Regions from separate parts of the Rhodovulum iodosum genome, predicted to be linked through region 2. Evidence: riboswitches for the same ligand, from Rfam matches in the RefSeq annotation. Region 2 holds a riboswitch; the other holds the start of a gene.
What was found. Region 2 has a riboswitch for thiamine pyrophosphate ahead of Ga0609869_RS05835 (thiamine ABC transporter substrate-binding protein). Riboswitches for the same ligand answer to the same signal wherever they lie in the genome.
Positions count from the first base shown of each region.

Region 1: another riboswitch for thiamine pyrophosphate. It lies ahead of thiM (hydroxyethylthiazole kinase); the one in region 2 lies ahead of Ga0609869_RS05835 (thiamine ABC transporter substrate-binding protein).

Region 1 covers NZ_JBEHHI010000001.1:1,751,863-1,755,261, forward strand. The annotation lists gene modB (molybdate ABC transporter permease subunit) at 1-258, shown strand, start outside; gene modC (molybdenum ABC transporter ATP-binding protein) at 255-1,379, shown strand; TPP riboswitch at 1,489-1,584, shown strand; gene thiM (hydroxyethylthiazole kinase) at 1,627-2,418, shown strand; gene thiE (thiamine phosphate synthase) at 2,415-3,023, shown strand; gene thiD (bifunctional hydroxymethylpyrimidine kinase/phosphomethylpyrimidine kinase) at 3,020-3,399, shown strand, end outside.
Region 2 covers NZ_JBEHHI010000001.1:1,192,723-1,196,121, reverse strand. The annotation lists gene Ga0609869_RS05845 (glycosyltransferase family 2 protein) at 1-303, opposite strand, end outside; gene aroC (chorismate synthase) at 398-1,501, opposite strand; TPP riboswitch at 1,595-1,697, shown strand; gene Ga0609869_RS05835 (thiamine ABC transporter substrate-binding protein) at 1,737-2,720, shown strand; gene thiB (thiamine ABC transporter substrate binding subunit) at 2,736-3,399, shown strand, end outside.

The DNA.
Region 1 (3,399 bases), 560 kb from region 2:
CCGCTGGCGCTGCCGGGGCTCTTTACCGGCGCGATCCTGGGGTTTGCCCATACGGTGGGCGAGTTCGGCGTGGTGCTGATGATCGGCGGCGGCATTCCGGGCGTGACCAAGGTGCTGTCGGTCACCATCTTCGACTATGTCGAGACGCTGCAATGGGCCAAGGCGCATATCCTGGCCGGTGGCATGCTGGCGATGTCGTTCGTCGTGATCCTTGCGATGATGCTGGCCGAGCGGCGGCTGAAGAAGGCGCGGCGATGATCGAGGCATCCTTTCGCGGGCGGCTGGGCAGCTTCGATCTGGATGTCGGGTTTGCGGTGCCGGGCCGGGGCATCACGGCGCTTTTCGGCCCGTCGGGCTGCGGCAAGACCACGGTGTTGCGCGCCGTCGCGGGCCTGATGCGCCTGCCCGGCGGGCAGCTTTGCGTCAATGGCGCGCAATGGCAGGCGGGCCGCCGCTTTGTCCCGCCGCACCGCCGCGCCATCGGCTACGTTTTTCAAGAGGCCAGCCTTTTTCCCCATCTGTCGGTCGAGGCGAACCTGCGTTTCGGCCTGCGCCGCGCCCGGTGTGCGCCCCGTATCGGGATGGACGATGTGGTGGCGCTGCTCGGCATCGCGCCCTTGTTCGACCGCCCGGCGGAAATGCTGTCGGGGGGAGAGCGTCAGCGGGTGGCCATCGGGCGGGCGCTCTTGTCCCAGCCCGACCTTCTGTTGATGGACGAGCCGCTATCGGCGCTCGACCGGTTTTCCAAGGATGACATCCTGCCCTATCTTGAACGGCTGCACGCGGCGCTGTCGATCCCGGTGCTCTACGTCAGCCACGACATCGCCGAGGTCGAACGGCTGGCCGATACGCTGGTGCTGATGCAGGCGGGCCGTGTGCGTGCCGCGGGGCCGATCGCCGATCTTTTGGCCGATCCCGCGCTGCCGCTCATCCACTTGCCAGAGCCTGCCGCGGTGATCGACGGCAAGGTGATCGCATCCGACCCGCAATACGGGCTGTGCGATGTGAACGTGCCCGGCGGTGTCGTGGTGGTGCCAGGCGATCTCGGACCGCCCGGCACGCGCTGCCGGCTGCGCATCCCGGCCAGCGATGTCAGCCTCGGGCGCCACGTGCCGCTCGACACCACGATCCTGAACGCCTTGCCCGCGCGGATCGAGGGCGCCGAGACGACCCGCGACCACCAGATGACCGTGCGCCTTCGGCTGGGCGCCGACGGCGAGGGGGCGGCGCTGCTGGCCCGCGTCTCGCGCAAGTCATGGGACCGGCTGGGCCTGCACCAGGGCGAGCAGGTCGTCGCCCGGCTGAAGGCGGTGGCGCTGGCCGAGTCCGGCCCGCCATCCGGTCCAGTGCCGGATCCGGCGGAAAACAGGCGCGGCTAGGGGCCCTTTGACCTGCGGTCGCGCTCGTTTCCGGGCCCATCGGGGCGGAAAGGCAAACCGCCGGCTTGCGCCGGACACTTGAATTCATCACGCCCAACTGCAAGTCTGCCGCATGCAACAGGGGCGTTCGCATCGCGCGGGCTGAGAAGCACCCTTTGAACCTGACCCGGATCATGCCGGCGGAGGAAGTTGCGGGGCCACATCGCGCGCGATGTGCGTCCCGTGCCTCCGCCCCAAAGGAGGCAAGATGACCAACCCCGGCGCCTATCTTCAGTCCGTGCGGGACACGGGCCCGCTCGTCCACAACATCACCAATTTCGTGGCGATGAATTTCATGGCCAACGTCCTTCTTGCGATCGGCGCCTCGCCCGCGATGGTCCATGCCCGTGAAGAGGCGGCGGAATTCGCCGGTCTGGCGCAGGCGCTGACGGTCAATATCGGCACCGCCGACACCGCCTGGGGCGCCGCGATGCAAGAGGCTGCCGCCGTGATGGCCAGGGCAGGCCGCCCCTGGGTCTTCGATCCGGTGGGGGTCGCGGCGACGCGGTTTCGCCAGGAGTTGTCCAACAGCCTGCTCGACCTGCGGCCCACGGTCGTGCGTGGCAACGCCTCGGAAATCCTCACGCTGGCCGGGCTGGGCGGCGCCGCGCAGGGTGTCGATGCGGGTGACACCGTCGAGGCCGCCGAGGGGGCGGCGGCGGCGCTGGCGCAGCGCACCGGCGGCGTGGTCGCCGTTTCGGGGCCGGTCGATTACGTCACCGACGGCGCCTGCGCCCTGCGCGTGGCGAACGGCCACCCGCTGATGGCCCGGATCACGGTGATGGGGTGCTCGCTCAACGGTGTGATCGCGGCCTTTTGCGTCGGCCAGCCGACGCTCGACGCGACGGCCGCCGCGCTCGCCGCCTACGGCGTGGCCGGAGAGGCCGCAGGCCGCGAGGCGCACGGGCCGGGCAGCTTTCAGCCGGCCTTCCTGGACGCGCTGTATCGCCTGACGCCGACCGCGCTGGACGCCTCGGCCCGGGTCGAGGCGGTGACATGATCGGCCCGGTCTACGTCGTCACCGATCCCGGCGCGGCGCGGTCGATCATGGATCAGGCGCTGGCCGCTGCACGCGGCGGGGCCTGGGCGGTGCAACTGCGCGACAAGACCGCGAGCGATGCCCAGATGGCCCGGATGACCGGCGCGCTTATGCAGGCGCTGTGTCCCCTTGGCGTGCGCGTCTTCGTCAACGACCGGGTCGCGGTCGCGCAGGACACCGGGGCCGATCTGCATATCGGCCAGTCCGATGGCGACCCGCGCGCTGCGCGCGACCGGATCGCTCCTGACGCGCTGCTCGGTCTCTCGGTCGAGACCGTCGCGCAATGCGCCGCGATCCCCGAGGGCGTCAGCTATATCGGGGCGGGTCCGTTTCGTGCGACGGCGACGAAACCCGATGCGGCCCGGCCCATCGGCGCGGCGGGCCTTGCGCGCATCGTCGCCGCGTCGCCGGTGCCCACGGTGGCGATCGGCGGGCTGGGCGCGGGGGATGTGCCCGCGCTGCGTCAGGCCGGGGCGCGTGGCATGGCGGTGGTCTCGGCGGTGTCCCGCGCGGCCGATCCCGAGGCCGCGACCCGAACCCTTGTCCAGACATGGAGGCAGACATGATTGCGAACATCCTGGCGATCGCCGGGTCCGACCCGTCGGGCGGCGCCGGTATCCAGGCCGATATCAAGGCAATCTCGGCGAATGGCGGCTACGCCATGGCCGCGATCACCGCGCTGACGGCGCAGAACACGCAAGGCGTGCAGGGCGTCGCGCTGATCGATCCCGAGATGGTCGGTGCGCAGATCGCCGCCATCCGAGAGGACGTGCGCATCGACGCTGTCAAGATCGGCATGTTGGGCAGCGCGGCCATTGCGGCGCGTGTCGCGGATGCGCTGGCCGGGCTTTCGGCACCCATCGTGCTGGACCCGGTGATGGTCGCCAAGGGCGGTGACCGCCTGCTCGCGCCCGAGGCCGTTGCCGCGGTGCGAGAGCGGCT
Region 2 (3,399 bases):
GAAAAGCGTGGCCCGGCCGGCGAAGGGCGCGGTTTCGGCGGGGGCCGCGACGGTGGTCTCGGCGCAGCCGGCCAGGGGCAGTGGAACGGCGTCGCCCGTGCCCGAAACCCGGGCGAGCACCGACAGGCCCCCGCCGATGCTGCGCACGTCCTCGAGCAACAGCCCCGGTTTGCCGACGAGATCCTGCGCCGCAAGGCCCGACTTGAAGACATACCGCACCGCATCCTCGCCCGTGCGGATGCAGTCGAGCAGCGTGGCCCGGTCGTACCGGCGGACGGTCATGTTGCGTTCGATCAGCTTCACCGGCGGGCCTTGTCTGTCGGGGCGCGGGTCTGTGGACCAAGACCTATCAAGCGCGGTGCGCCAGGTCGAGTTGGCGCGACCGTCGGCCGCCGCCCTAGCCGATCTTGCCGCGGTTCTCGCCCACCTGCCCGCGATGCAGCAGAATGTGGTCGAGCAGCACGCAGGCCATCATCGCCTCGCCCACGGGCACCGCGCGGATGCCCACGCAGGGGTCGTGCCGGCCCTTGGTGACGATCTCGCTCGTCTCGCCGGACCGGGTGATCGTCCGCCGCGGCGTCAGGATCGAGGAGGTCGGCTTGACCGCAAAGCGCACCACCACGTCCTGCCCGGTGGAAATCCCGCCCAGGATGCCGCCCGCGTGGTTCGAGGAATAGACCGGCTGCCCGTCATTGCCCATGAAGATCTCGTCTGCATTCTCGACGCCGGTCAGCGTGGCGGCGGCCATGCCCTCGCCGATCTCGACGCCCTTGACCGCATTGATGCTCATCATCGCCGCCGCGAGGTCGGTGTCGAGCTTGCCATAAACCGGCGCGCCAAGGCCCGCGGGCACCCCGCGCGCCGTGACTTCGACCACCGCGCCGACCGAGTTGCCCGATTTGCGCAATTCGTCGAGATCGGTGGCCCAGTGCGCCGCGGCCTGCGCATCGGGGGCCCAAAACGGGTTGTTCCCGATCTCGTCCCAGTCGAAACGGGCGCGGTCGATCCCCTGCGCGCCCATCTGCACCATGTAGCCGGTGATGCGCAGCCCCGGTGCCAGCGTGGCCAGCGCGGCGCGGGCGATGCCCCCCGCGGCCACGCGCGCGGCGGTTTCCCGCGCCGAGGACCGGCCGCCGCCGCGATAGTCGCGGATGCCGTATTTCTGCCAATAGGTGATGTCGGCATGGCCGGGGCGGAATTTCTCGGCGATATCGCCGTAATCCTTCGACCGCTGGTCGGTGTTGCGGATCATCAACTGGACCGGCGTGCCGGTCGTCTGCCCCTCGAACACGCCCGAGAGAATTTCCACCGCGTCCGCCTCGCGCCGCTGGGTTGTGAACTTGCTCTGCCCCGGCTTTCGCCGGTCGAGCCAGTGCTGCAGCATGCCCTCGTCGATTGCCACCCCCGGCGGGCAGCCGTCGACCGTGGCCCCCAGCGCCGGCCCGTGGCTTTCGCCCCAGGTCGTGACGCGGAAAAGGTGGCCGAAACTGTTGAGGCTCATGGGGCGTGCTCCTGTGTCCTTCGGGGAATAGCGGCCGGCGCGCGCCCTCTCAAGTGCTTTCCCTTGCGGCGCCGGGCCCGCCGCGTTAGCGTGCGCCGTACCTCGGGGCGCCCTCGACAGGGCTGAGACGCATCCATGCGGACCCGTTGAACCTGAACCGGTTAGAACCGGCGGAGGGAAGGTGACTGGACATTCTCCACCCCTATCCCGGCCGCCCCGTGTACGGAGGATGCCCATGAAGACCCTGATCCTCGCCGCGGGAGCCCTCACTGCCAGCATGGCAGCGGCGGACACCCCCGTGCTGACGGTCTATGCGCCCGACTATTTCGCATCGGAATGGGGCCCTGGCCCCAAGATCGAAGAGATGTTCGAGGCGCGCTGCGGCGGCTGCGACCTTGTCTACCGCATCGGCGATCTGCTGCCGCGGCTGCTGCTGGAAGGCGCCCGGACCGAGGCCGATGTCGCCATCGGGCTGAACACCGATATTACGCTCAAGGCCCGTGCCTCGGGTCTGTTCGCACCGCACGGGCAGGACAACAACGCCCTGACCCTGCCGATCGAATGGACCGACGACATCTTTCTGCCTTTCAACTACGGCTACACGGCCTTCGTCTACGACAAGACCCGGCTCGCCGAGCCGCCCGCGAGTTTCGACGCGCTGCTCGACGCGCCCGACGAGTTGGCCCTGGTGATCCAGGACCCGCGCACCTCGATCTCGGGACTTGCGCTGCTCTTGTGGGTCAAGGCCGTCTATGGCGACGAGGCCGGGGCCGCGTGGGAAAAGCTGGCGCCCAAGGTGCTGACCGTGACCAAGGGCTGGTCGGAATCCTACGGCATGTTCACCAGCGGCGAGGCCGACATGGTGCTCAGCTACACCACCTCGCCCGCCTACCACCTGATCGCCGAGGGCGACGACACCAAGGCCGCCGCGATCTTCCCCGAGGGGCACTATTTCATGGCCGAACTGGCCGCGAAAATCGCCCGAACCGACCAGCCCGAACTGGCCGACGCCTTCATCGGCTTTATCCTGTCGGACGCGTTCCAGGCGATGATCCCGACGGCGAACTGGGCCTACCCGGCGGTGATGCCCGAAGACGGGCTGCCCGAGGGCTTTGAAAGGCTGGGCGTGCCCGACCGCGCGATTTTCTTCGATGAGACCGAGGCCGCGACGCTGCGCGAGGTCGCGCTGGCCGAATGGCTGGCCGCGTTCGGCCGCTGAAACAGGGAGGACGACATGAGATTTCCGATGATCGCCGCGGCGGCGCTGGCCGCCGGCCCCGCGCCGGCCCAGACGCCGGTGCTGACCGTCTATACCTATGACAGCTTCGTCACCGAATGGGGGCCGGGCCCGCAGGTCGAGGCGGCGTTCGAAGATGTTTGCGGCTGCGACCTGCGCTTTCTGGCGATGGGCGACGGCGCGGCGCTGTTGGCGCGGCTCCAGCTCGAGGGGGCGCGCACCGAGGCCGATATCGTGATGGGGCTCGATACCAACCTGACCGCGCGGGCGGCCGACACCGGCCTCTTCGCACGGCACGGGCGCGACGATGTCAAGCTGGACCTGCCCGTGGGCTGGGACGACGACATGTTCCTGCCCTATGACTGGGGTTATTTCGCCTTCGTCTACGACAAGACGAAACTGGCCACCCCGCCCGGCAGCTTCCAAGAGCTGATCGCCGCGCCCGAGGATCTCAAGATCATCATCCAGGACCCGCGCTCTTCCACTCCGGGGCTGGGCCTGCTGCTGTGGGTGCAGGCGGCCTATGGCGAACGCGCCGGCGAGATCTGGCAGGGGCTCGCGCCGCATGTGCTGACCGTGACCAAGGGCTGGTCCGAGGCCTACGGGCTGTTTGTCGAGGGCGAGGCCGACATGGTGCTCAGCTACACCACCTCGCCCGCCT